Regions from separate parts of the Priestia sp. MDV22-iso46 genome, predicted to be linked through region 3. Evidence: predicted binding sites of a transcription regulator. Region 3 holds the regulator's gene; each other region holds the start of a gene.
What was found. Region 3 encodes Rex, which represses fermentation and respiration genes when NADH is low (regulators of the CRP and FNR family bind a similar motif). Its sites were predicted from a motif close to TTGTGAAATATTTCACAA; they were not measured.
Positions count from the first base shown of each region.

Region 1: yeiL (transcriptional regulator YeiL) is a predicted target of Rex. The motif match lies at 1,747-1,764, and genes of this name have one in related genera.
Region 2: nirB (nitrite reductase large subunit NirB) is a predicted target of Rex. The motif match lies at 1,181-1,198, and genes of this name have one in related genera.
Region 4: AC4NPH_RS22040 (AtpZ/AtpI family protein) is a predicted target of Rex. The motif match lies at 1,690-1,707, and genes of this name have one in related genera.

Region 1 covers NZ_JBZVWT010000003.1:59,644-62,842, reverse strand. Annotated here, with positions in the region: gene AC4NPH_RS17420 (winged helix-turn-helix transcriptional regulator) at 1-185, opposite strand, end outside; gene AC4NPH_RS17415 (NAD(P)H-dependent oxidoreductase) at 332-916, shown strand; gene yeiL (transcriptional regulator YeiL) at 1,062-1,724, opposite strand; gene AC4NPH_RS17405 (class I SAM-dependent methyltransferase) at 1,833-2,468, shown strand; gene AC4NPH_RS17400 (hypothetical protein) at 2,524-2,652, opposite strand; gene AC4NPH_RS17395 (hypothetical protein) at 2,933-3,145, opposite strand.
Region 2 covers NZ_JBZVWT010000001.1:1,809,125-1,812,323, reverse strand. Annotated here, with positions in the region: gene AC4NPH_RS09295 (SGNH/GDSL hydrolase family protein) at 69-815, shown strand; gene nirB (nitrite reductase large subunit NirB) at 1,424-3,199, shown strand, end outside.
Region 3 covers NZ_JBZVWT010000024.1:3,968-7,166, forward strand. Annotated here, with positions in the region: gene AC4NPH_RS30660 (ABC-F family ATP-binding cassette domain-containing protein) at 1-1,157, opposite strand, end outside; gene AC4NPH_RS30665 (redox-sensing transcriptional repressor Rex) at 1,616-2,254, shown strand; gene tatA (twin-arginine translocase TatA/TatE family subunit) at 2,308-2,493, shown strand; gene tatC (twin-arginine translocase subunit TatC) at 2,509-3,199, shown strand, end outside.
Region 4 covers NZ_JBZVWT010000004.1:222,833-226,031, reverse strand. Annotated here, with positions in the region: gene AC4NPH_RS22045 (S8 family serine peptidase) at 1-1,623, shown strand, start outside; gene AC4NPH_RS22040 (AtpZ/AtpI family protein) at 1,921-2,142, shown strand; gene AC4NPH_RS22035 (ATP synthase subunit I) at 2,149-2,520, shown strand; gene atpB (F0F1 ATP synthase subunit A) at 2,539-3,199, shown strand, end outside.

The sequences.
Region 1 (3,199 bases), on a different contig from region 3:
CGTGTTAGCATTCCTTTTGAAATATTAGGTAGCAGCCTTTGAAGTTCATTAAATCTCCTGGTTTTTGTGCTTAAATGCCATAAAATGATGATTTTCCATTTTCCTGCAATTATGTCTTGAGTTTGTGTAACTGGACAAACTTCTTTATGCTCTTCTGGAGGTTGGGTGAACCAACTTCGTGCCATAATCAATACCTCTCCTTCTTTATGGTTCTATTTTTGTGACTATGTTATAAAAAAATGACTACTTTTAAAAAAACGTCTAAGACTATAATATTAGATTACCCCTAATAATCAAATGAAAGTAAATAAATACTTGGAGGTTATTTGAAATGAAACACCTTATTGTTTATGCACATCCAAATCCAGAAAGCTTAAACCATGCAATCTTGGATACAACAGTTAATACATTAAAGAAAAACGGTCACGAAGTTGTTGTACGTGATTTATATGCATTGGATTTTCAACCTGTATTGAAACCAGAAGATACTGAAGCTATGAAAGCAGGACAAACTCCTAATGATATTAAAACAGAACAAGAATTTATCTCTGAAGCAGACGCTATAACATTTATTTATCCTATTTGGTGGACAGGTCTTCCAGCCATTCTTAAAGGATATGTAGATCGAGTATTTGCATACGGGTTTGCTTATGCTCCTGGTGAAGAAGGAATCATTAAGCTTTTGAAAGGTAAAAAAGGCTTGATCATTAATACTCATGGTACTCCTAATGAAGTTTACGATGAGATTGGAATGACAGCTGGTCTGAAAATAACATCTGACATTGGAATATTTGATTTCACTGGAATTGAGACTGTAGAACACTTACTGTTTGGAAGTATTGGATACCTTGATGAAGAAGGATATAAAGGTATGTTAAATAAAGTTGAAGATACCTTTAATCGTCATTTCTCATAAAAAGATAAAAATACTGCCTAATTAGGCAGTATTTTTTGATGGCACTCTTTTATTTAATGGGCTTTAAAAATTGTAATATTTAGCTCTTTAGGTTCCTAGAACATCCATTATGGCAACTAAAAATGTAAGGTTATTATGAGTATCTTTAATTTAATTTCGCTAGTTTTTCAAGACGTTCTCTGTCTCGAATGATGTAGCCTGGTGACTGCTTTTCAATAATATCTGTTTTACATAGTTGTGCTAGTACATGGAGCAGATGACGATATGATACGCCCAAGTACTCGCATACTTCAGTATGTTTCTCTTTATAAAAGTTACCATCAGCCGACAACATTATAAAAGCAGCGAGGCGGTTCTCAAGCGGATATGCCTGATTTTGGGTATACTTTGCTGAAGTTCTAGTTGCTTTCTCACTTAAAAAACTGCATAAATGCCTGAGAAATGTAACATCTGTTAAGAGCTTATTTTTACAGGCATTAATCGGAATAGCCAAACAAATGGTTTTTGTGACAGTTTGGATAGCTTTAGAATATCGTTGCGAATTTAATAGCTCTACTTCCCCCATGAATGTTGGAGCCTGTAAAAAATTAATCAAAGACACTTTTCCATTTTCGTGTGTAACATAGAGTTTTGCCTTACCTTCAACAAGATAATAAATATATTGAGGGTAGGAACCTTCCTTGTAAATAAACTCACCACGTTCAAATTGGCAGACTTGAATAAATGGAGTAATCGGAAAGGAAAAAAGTGATTGAATCGAATACTTTTCGATATAGTAACTGTGCATAGGCTCGTTTAAAAATTTCATTTTTTCTCCTATTGTTATAAAAATATGAGATATCTCACATTATTTTATACATTTACATGCTATGATGCAATAAAAGTTGATATATCAATAAGGAGTTGTCTCATACACATGATTAAACAAGACGAATATTGGAATGAAGTAGCTAATAAAAAGGAATTTACTACGCCTTTTCAACCTGAATTATTTCTCACACATGTTGACCGTGATGCTGTCATATTGGATTATGGTTGTGGTTATGGAAGAACCTTATCTGAACTAAGAGGTTACGGTTATAAAAATTTACATGGTGTAGATTTTTCGGAAGAGATGATTAAGAGAGCTAAGTCAAACGACTCGGAAATTGATTTTCAAGTTATTCAAAGTGGGAAGCTCCCTTTTCCTAATCATTCTTTAGATGCTGTTTTACTTTTTGCGGTTTTAACATGTGTGCATAAAGATGAGGAACAGAACGCTATTTTAAACGAGATTAAACGCGTGCTGAAACCAGGAGGCATCATATATATTAATGATTTTTTGCTCAATCATGATAAGAGAAACAAAGACCGTTATGAAGAAGGTTTGGCTAAATATCATACCTATGGAGTGTTTGAATTAGCTGATGGAGCCATTTTGCGTCATCATAGTGAAAAGCGCATAAAAGAGTGGACGAATCAATTTGAAGAAGTAGAATATAAAAAAGTAGAATATGTTACTATGAACGGCAATCGTTCTAATAGTTTAGTTTATGTAGGTAAAATAAGATAAATATAGATAAAAAAAGCCATCTCTTGTGATAAAAGAGATGGCTTTTTTCGATTGTTTAAGATAGCACCTTCTTTGAATTTCCCGAGATTTTTCTTGCTGCAAAAGAAAAAGCTTCTGGAACGTAAAAAATAACACTTAACAGTCCTCTCATAGCTAACTTAGTCAGTGAAAAAGCTAGTTCCATTCTTCATCGCCTCCTTCTCATTACATATTTTATCGTAATTCACTGAAAATTCTTTGTTCATACAGTTCCTAGAACATATTTTATATTTACTAAAAAGAAACCTTAGTATTGGCAAGGTTTCTTTTCTTATTGTATAAGGTTCATTCATATGTATCCCGCTCTGAGCGAATATTGAAGGTGAATTAAAACATGTTTTTTACTACTATATAGCATTTTCCGACGTTTTGTGATTCATAAAATAAATGGCAGCGTCAAATACGCACTTTGTAAAAGCTGATACCTAGCTTTTGTTATTAAAGTCCTTTATTTCTCTTTCAATAAGAGCTACCGAAATTTCGAATGCTTGTATTCTTCTTTTAGCTAAGGTAATTTGAGATTTATATCTATCAGCATTTTCTTTAGCTTCAAACGTTTTTACTGTCTGTCTGAGTTTGTGTAAAGTTGAATCAATTTGACGTTTTGCTTCAACTAATTCAGATACATCAAATTTCATTTACGTCTCTCCTTTTTATAATTTTTATCGGTAAGATGTCTTTCTTTAAAAAGG
Region 2 (3,199 bases), on a different contig from region 3:
TTCTATTGAATGTAAGTTTGGTGGAGAGAATATAGTTGTTTTTTTAAAACGGGTAAAGGGGAGATTGAATGAAGGCGATGGTTGGGGTAAATGTGGCGGCGGCTGTTTTGTGCGGGGCGGTGATGTATGCGGGAACACAGCACTGGCAGGAGCAAACGGAAGCGCAGGCAAGTGAAGTAAAAACTGCTGTTGTACATAAAGAAAAACAGTTTTCTGATGTATCTGCTTATACAAAAAATCTTCCAGACTTTATTACAAAGCAAATCCAGTCATCTATCGCAAACAAAAAACCTCTGACTCTTGTAATTGCCACATCTGCGAAGGAAGCAGGGTGGCCTCAGCAATTAAAAAAAGAGCTAGCAGCTACATATGGAAGTGATGTATTTACAGTTAAAACACTTTCATACGGCAGTCAAACAACGGATGAGCTTTTATCCTCACATATTGCAGATCAAATTGATCAACTTCAACCAAACATTATTCTGTTTGAAGCACCTCTTAAAAATGACTATCAGCACCTTACGCTAGATGAGACGCTTGAAAATACAGACAAGCTGATTCATCAGCTCAAAGACTTGAAAAAAACGCTTATGATTCAGCCGTCACAGCCATATATTTCACAAACGGAGTCCTATGAAGAAGGAGTAGAAGCGATTAGGGGAGTTTCTGAAGCAAACTGGGTGTATTATATGAACCACTCACTCATTTGGCCGTTTCATTTAGGAGAGTATATAAATAAAGACAGCGGTAATTTAACGAAAAAAGGAAATGAAGTGTGGGGAGAGTACGTTGTGAATTGGTTTACAGGAAAATAAAAAGACAAGCCCTATTTCAAAAGGAATAGGGCTTGTTTTCTATAATTTTATTAGATTATGATTTTTCCTCGTTTTATAGTAGTAGCTTTTTGTATCTCTACACTTATAAAGCTTAAAGCCAAAGATCTCTAAAGGAGTCCAAAGTTTTTTAATGTTTACGAGTGGCATTCTAATTCTCCGTTCTGTTCTTTATAAAGGTCTATATATTCATTATAAAGAATATGAGAGTAATAGTAAATACTATAAAGAACGGTTTAATTTAAAAATTCTTTATAAAGAACTTTTGAGATTTTTATTTTTGGCTTATCAACATTTAGTAGTGATTTTTATCATAGCTCAGGTTATTTATTCTTGCTAAATTAATGTTGTGAAAAATATCACAAAATAAAATGCAAAGGATGATCCAAATTAAAACGTAATTAGACCACTTATTTTTTTTGCTTGCTGTTAAAGCAATGGAATCGCATACATACCATAACTGTGTTAGATAATCTAACACACAAGTTGAACGATTCAGAAAATTCATATATCTTAAATATATCTTTAAAGATGCATAGAAAATATATCTTTGAAACAAGCAGGTATATACGCCAGGGGAGGAATGGAAGATGCAAAAAAAGAAACTCGTATTGATTGGAAATGGAATGGCTGGAGTTCGAGCGATTGAAGAAGTATTGAAGGTTTCAAACGAAGCGTTTGAAATTACGATTTTCGGAAGCGAGCCGCATCCGAACTATAATCGTATTTTACTATCAAAAGTGCTGCAAGGAGATACGAATGTTGAAGACATTACGTTAAACGATTGGAACTGGTATCAAGAAAACAATATTACATTATATACGGGCGAAACGGTTACTAGTATCGATTCCATAAAAAAAGAAGTAGCGACAAACAGCGGCAGAGTAGAATCGTATGATGAATTAATTTTAGCAACGGGCTCTCTTCCTTTTATTCTTCCAATTCCGGGATCAGATAAAAAAGGAGTTACGGCTTTTCGAGATATAAAAGACACGGACGAAATGCTGCAGGCATCTCAGCAGTATAAAAAAGCAGCGGTTATTGGAGGAGGACTGCTTGGATTAGAAGCAGCGCGCGGACTGTTAAATCTGGGAATGGACGTATCTGTGATTCATTTAGCTCCGTATTTAATGGAACGTCAGCTTGATCCAACAGCCGGCAAATTGCTTCAAAACGAATTAGAAAAACAAGGCATGAAGTTTTTGCTTGAAAAACAAACGGCGGAAATCGTTGGGGATGAGCGAGTTGAAGGATTATCTTTTAAAGACGGGACGTTTTTAGAAGCTGATTTAGTCGTGATGGCCGTTGGAATTAAGCCAAACGTTCAGCTTGCAAAAGAAGCGGGACTTAACGTAAACCGAGGAATTGTCGTGAATGACTATATGCAAACGGACATCCCAAACATCTACGCCGTTGGAGAATGTGCAGAGCATAGAGGAATGGTATACGGACTAGTGGCACCTCTGTATGAACAAGGAAAAGCATTAGCAAAAGCGATTTGCGGGGCAGAAAAAGTGCCTTATGAAGGATCGGTTTTATCCACCCAGCTAAAAGTATCAGGTGTTGAAGTGTTCTCAGCAGGAGACTTCACGGAAGATGAAGAGAAAAAAGCGATCAAAGTGTTCGATGAACAAGACGGCATTTATAAAAAGCTTGTTCTGCGAGGCAATCAAATTGTAGGAGCCGTTCTTTTTGGAGACAGCAGCGACGGAAATCGACTGTTTTCAATGATTCAAAAGCAAGAAGATGTATCGGATGTCGCGAAAGTTTCGATTTTACAGCCGTCTGGCGGTAACGCCGGTGAAAGCTTAGTAGCAAGCATGAGCGCGGATGATATTATTTGCGGCTGTAACGGCGTAACAAAAGGTACGATTGTGGAAGCTATTCAAAAGCAAGGATGCTCATCGGTTGATGAAATCAAAGCTTGTACAAGTGCCTCTCGCTCCTGCGGAGGATGTAAGCCGCTTGTAGCGGAAGTGCTTCAGCATACTCTTGGTGCTGACTTTGACGCGGCGGCTCAAAAAGAAGCAATTTGCGGCTGTACGACTCTGTCACGAGATGAAGTTGTCGAAGAAATCAAAGCAAAAGGACTTTCGCATACGCGTGAAGTGATGAATGTACTTGGCTGGAATAATGAAGAAGGCTGTTCGAAATGCCGTCCGGCGCTAAACTATTATTTAGGTATGGTGAATCCAACCGGATACGTTGATGAACGCGAATCAAGATTTGTGAATGAACGCATGCACGCAAATATTCAAAAAGACGGCACGTATTCTGTTGTTCCTCGCATGTACGGAGGCGTTACAAATGCAGAAGATTTACGAAAAATTGCAGATGTTGTTGATAAATATGAAATTCCGCTCGTA
Region 3 (3,199 bases):
CCAGTCTTGAAGCTTAGTTTATCCACAATACCTTTTAATAACGTAGATTTCCCAACTCCATTAGGGCCAACCAACGCAAGGCTTTCACCTTTTTTAATCCGAAGGTTTGCCTGCTGAACAATATATTTGTGTTCATCATATCCAATAGACACGTTTTCGAGATTTAAGACTTCATTTCCGCTTTGACGCTCAATTTCAAACGAAAAACTAGCTGATTTTTCGCCTTCGTTAGGTCGATTTATTAACTCCATTCGATCGAGCTGTTTACGTCTGCTTTGCGCACGTTTTGTAGTCGATGCGCGGGCGATGTTTCGCTGAATAAAATCATTCAGTTTTGCGACTTCATCTTGCTGCTTTTCGTACTGACGCAACTCTTTTTCATATCGCTCTGCTTTTTGTACAAGGTATTTAGAGTAGTTGCCCGTGTACTTCACCGTTGTTTTTTGTGTGACTTCATACACTTGATTTACGACTTTATCAAGGAAGTAACGATCGTGTGAAACAATTAAAATAGCTCCTTCATACCCTTGCAGAAACTGTTCCAGCCATGCTAAAGTTTCAATATCTAAGTGGTTGGTAGGCTCATCGAGAATAAGCAAGTCCGGCTTTGTTAAAAGCAGTTTTGCAAGCGCCAAGCGTGTTTTTTGTCCACCGCTCAAGGAGGAAATAGGGGTGCTATAGTCAAAGTTTGAAAAACGGAAACCGTGAAGAATAGATCGTGTATCCGCTTCATATTGATAGCCGCCTAAATCTTTGAACGTTACTTGAAGCTGATCGTACTCTTTGGTTAGTTTTTCGTATTGAACTGAATCATTAAAAATGTCTGGATCGCCCATCTTCGTTTCAAGCGTACGTAATTCTTTTTCCATCTTCTTTAACGGAGCAAAGACAGTCATCATTTCTTCCCATATGGAGAGTGTTGACTCAAGAACTGTATCTTGTCCCATATAATCAATGGAAACACCTTTAGGTTTAATAATTTCTCCGCTGTCATAAGAAAGCTGCTCAGCAATAATTTTTAATAAAGTTGATTTACCAGCACCGTTTCGTCCCACTAGGGCAATGCGGTCTTTTGATTGTACTTCTAACTTTATATTCGATAAAATGGGTTCTGCCCCATAGTATTTTGTAATACCGTTCAATTGTAGAATAATCATTTTTTCACCTCTAGTAGTATATCCATAGTGTATTTTAACATATTTTCAACTACAAGTTCTTCCTACAAGCGTTTGTAATTTGTACAGGGACAAGGACAAATGGTGAAGCGAATGTTTTGATTCATGAAATAAAATGATTTTACGTGCACATTTTATACAGGATACTATGTTAAAATAAGAGATAAGTGCATCTCTGAACTTATATATGATGGATGTAGAAAATCCGTCATGACTAACAAACGAATCCTTTGAAGGGCTAATTGCTTCGTTCTAGCTAACGACTTTAAGTAGTGCTGGATAGACAAAAGCCGTCGGGGTGTGAAGCGGAGTATATATAAAACAAGAGAAAAGAGAGAGAATTGGAAGCGCTACCTCAAAGCGGTTGATGCTTTGTGAAAGGTAATGCAATATGACTTGAAAATGTTAGTAATGACATACATGAACTGAGGGGGTACAACGTGAACACTGAACAATTAAAAATACCACAAGCAACGGCTAAACGATTGCCGCTTTATTATCGTTTTTTAAAAAACTTGCATGCTTCTGGTAAACAGCGTGTTTCGTCAGCAGAGTTAAGTGAGGCAGTGAAAGTTGATTCTGCTACTATTCGTCGGGACTTTTCTTACTTTGGAGCATTAGGGAAAAAGGGATACGGCTACAATGTGAATTATTTACTTACATTTTTCCGTAAAACGTTAGACCAAGATGAAGTAACGAAAGTAGCACTGATTGGCGTGGGGAATCTGGGAACGGCCTTTTTAAATTATAATTTTATTAAAAATAATAACACCAAAATTGAGTGCGCTTTTGATGTGATAGAAGATAAAGTCGGTACAAAAGTAGGTGACGTGCCGGTTTATCACCTTGACCAATTGGAAGATTATATGAGTGATGATATCTCAGTGGCGATTTTAACCGTTCCTGCCACTGTTGCTCAGCAAATTACCGATCGTTTAGTGAACTGCGGAATTAAAGGGATTCTAAACTTCACTCCTGCACGCTTAAACGTACCGGATGAGATTCGACTACATCATATTGATCTTGCTGTAGAATTACAGTCGCTTGTCTATTTTTTGAAAAATTATCCTGTTGAATAAGGTGGACTGTGTTACGATTTCCTTAAGTCTAAATTAATAAGGAGAGTGGGAATATGGGGATTGGAGCAGGCAGTTGGATTATTATTGCGATTGTAGCACTGCTTATTTTTGGACCGAAACGGTTACCGGAGCTAGGAAGGTCAGTCGGGCAAACGCTTAGAGAGTTTAAGCATGCCGCTAGCGGTGCATCAGAAGATCGTGAAAAAGATAAACAGCGTCAAGTAGATGACAAAGAGTAAAAGGGTGATCATAGTATGACTGAACAAGAAATGTCAATATATGATCATATAGGAGAGCTGCGAAAACGCATTTTAATTGTTTTATTTTTCTTTGTCATTGCCACAATTGGCGGCTTTTTTATAGCGGATAAGGTTATTGTCTATTTACAGCATGCTGATGAGGCAAAAAATTTAACGATGAATGCATTTAGGCTAACAGATCCAGTTAAGATTTATATGCAGTTTGCTGTTATTATCGGCTGTGTACTTGCAGCTCCTGTTGCACTGTATCAACTTTGGGCATTTATTAGTCCTGGTTTATATGAAAAAGAGCGTAAGGTAACGCTTGGATATATTCCTGTTTCCATTTTTCTCTTTATCGGCGGTGTCTCTTTTTCTTATTTTGTGTTGTTTCCATTTGTCGTCGATTTTATGACGCGCGTTTCTGATGAGCTGAATGTAAACCAAGTGATTGGCATTAATGAATACTTTTCTTTTTTAATGCAGCTCACACTGCCTTTTGGCCTGTTGTTTCAGCTTCCTGTCGTCGTCATGTTTTTGACGCGATTAGGAATTATAACGCCTATGTTTTTATCTCAAATTCGAAAGTATGCCTATTTCGTACTGCTAGTTATTGCCGCACTTATTACACCACCGGAATTGCTCTCGCACATGATGGTGACAGTGCCGCTCTTAATTTTGTATGAAATCAGCATCATTATTTCCC
Region 4 (3,199 bases), on a different contig from region 3:
AATGGAAATATTAAAGGTGTAGCACCTGAAGCAGAGATCTACGCATACCGAGCTCTTGGACCTGGAGGAGCTGGAACGTCTGAAAGTGTTATTCTAGCTATCGAAAAAGCAATTCAAGATGATGTAGATATTATTAATTTATCATTGGGAAATGATGTGAATGGTCCTGATTTACCAACAAGCTTAGCATTAGATCGGGCTGTTGAAAAAGGAATTGTAACGGTCACATCTAGCGGCAATTCAGGTCCAGGTTTATGGACCGTGGGCTCTCCAGGTACAGCGGGAAAAGCTATTTCCGTTGGCGCTTCTGTTTCCCCGACAACAGTTCAATTTCTAACAATTGGATTTAACAAAGAAAAAATTATGATGGCTCCAGTAGAAGGGTCTCGTCCATGGACGTTTAATCAAACGCTGCGTGTAATAAATGAAGAATACTCCAAAGAGCAAAAGCATGCGTTGGGTAACGTCATTTTGCTAAAAGCAGAAGGAAATGCGGTTGAAAAAAAGATTAAACAAGCTGAACAGGCTGGAGCAAAAGCTGTTCTTTTATATAGCCCGACTGAAAAAAGCATAATCGGTAAACTACAAGAGTCAGTAAATATTCCAGTGATATGGGTAAGTAAAAAAAGCGGTGATACCATTAATCAACACATTCAGTCTCAACAGCCATACTTACGCACTGGCAAGCAAGTGGTGCAAGACTTGCTCACATCTTTCAGTTCAAGAGGACCTGTAACGACTACTTGGGGAATCAAGCCGGACGTCGTCGCACCTGGTTACTCCATTAATAGTACAGTTCCTGGGGGATATGAACGCATGCATGGAACAAGTATGGCTGCGCCCCATGTAGCTGGAGCGTGCGCTCTTATTTTACAAGCACACCCGAACTGGTCTCCTGAACAAGTCAAAGCTTCATTGATGAACACAAGTAAAGTAATGAAGCAGCTAAATGGCCAAACGTATCGAGTATATGAACAAGGAGCCGGGAGAATTCAAATAGCAAAAGCTGTCACAGCAGACTCTTTATTTTATCCATCTTCTTTATCTTTCGGTATTTTTACGCGCCCATCAAAGAAAGTCTTATCATTTAAAATTGATAATCAGTCTGATAAAGCAAAAACGTATCGCTTAAACGTTCCAAAAAGGGATGAAGGAGTGAACTGGGATGTTCCATTACCCGTCACGGTGCAGCCCCATCAGACAAAAGAAATAGCTGTCACTTTATCGGTGCAGCCCCGTTTTAAAAATAAAGGTATATATGACGGATATTTGGAAATAAATGATTCACGTGAAACATTTTCGCTTCCTTATATGTACATGGTTAGCATTCCAGATTATCCTCGTGTCATGGGATTGCAAGTAGCAGCGGAAAAAGAGAAAAATACGTATAGCTATGAACTGTTTTTGCCTGAAGGAGCAGATCAATTAGGCGTGGCTCTTTTTGATAAGCAGTCTTTACAGTTTGTATCGTATTTAGATGTTGACGTTGATGTAGAAAGAGGCATGAGAAAACGAAAAATAACGATTGATGAATCGCTTGTACCGGGGTCGTACCAAATATTTGCATTTGTGAAAAAGCATAGACAAGAGCAGGTTGTACAAAGTACAATAACGATTGAATGAACCTCTTTAAATGTTTTCATTTGAAGAGGTTTTATGTGTGGCAGAAATGTGAACAATAAGAAGAGATTGTGAAGTTTTTAGCTTAAACACATTGACATTAAATATACGCTATTGTATGCTTACAGGGAATATAAATGATAAGGTTTTCAACCTGTGAAAACCGTTGATATTTCTGCGTATTTTATTAGCTGTTTTTACCTTTTTTAGCAATTTTTTTTGCCTTTCTATCATATATTGAGCTATAAAAACGATAGAGAATTCGGAAAAAAGAAAATTTTGCAAAAGGGGTATGAGCTTATGAAAGATCGCAACCGTCATCCTTTGCAAGCGATGGCATTAGTGTCAATCATTCTATCACAGTTAGCAGGTTCAGTCTTAATTGGCTTATTCTCTGGAAGATGGGCTGATCAATGGCTTGACACCGAACCACTATTTTTGATTTTAGGCCTTCTTTTAGGGCTAGCAGCAGGTGTTTTTATGATGCTGCGGACAGTCCACCATTTTTTTTCAGGAGATTAATAATTCATGCAGGATTTGCAGCACGTTTTTCCAAGACTTCGTTCATACATATTGTATTTGTTAGCATTATACGTTCTCGGCTGGGGATTTACAAGTTATAAGGCTGTTTTTGCAGGTTTAATTTTAGGAACCGCCCTGAGTTTGTATAATTTGTGGAACTTAGTAAGAAAGTTTGAGCAGTTTGGACAGGCGTTGGATGAGGGGAAAAAGCCCCGTTCAATTGGGACTGTTGTAAGATTTGCAACAGCTGCTCTCGCAGTTGTGATTACCATCTCTTATCCAAAAACCTTTCATATTATTAGTGTAGTTGTGGGATTAATGACGTATTACGTTGTCATTATCATAGATTTAGTTGTTCAAAATATGCGTAGAAGATAGAAAGAGAGGTGAACACAGTTGGGTCATGAATCACCAACTATAGAGTTTCTAGGCCTTACTTTTAGTCAAAGTAACTTGCTTATGGTTACCGTAGCTTCTGTTATTGTATTCTTAATTGCAGTTTTATGTACTCGTACTCTTGCTATGAAGCCAAGCGGTGCACAAAACTTTATTGAATGGGTCTTAGATTTTGTTAAAGGACTCGTTAATAGCAATATGGATTGGAAAACAGGTGGCCGCTTTTTGACGCTAGGTGTAACTTTACTTATGTACATTTTTGTGTCAAATATGTTGGGTCTTCCATTTGCCATCGTGATTGACCATAACTTATGGTGGAAATCGCCAACCGCTGATCCAGCAATTACGCTGACGTTAGCCGTTATGGTAGTTGTATTATCACATTATTATGGTATTAAAATGCGAGGTTTCTCTGCATACACGAAAGATTACTTCAAGCCAATGGCATTTTTATTCCCGCTTAAGATTATCGAGGAGTTTGCCAATACGTTAACGCTTGGCCTTCGTCTTTACGGTAATATTTATGCTGGGGAAATTTTGTTAAGCTTGCTAGCTGGTTTAGCAACAACAGGCTTCTTAGGTACAATTGGAGCTGCTATTCCAATGCTTTTATGGCAAGGATTCAGTATTTTTGTAGGCGCAATTCAGGCCTTCATTTTCA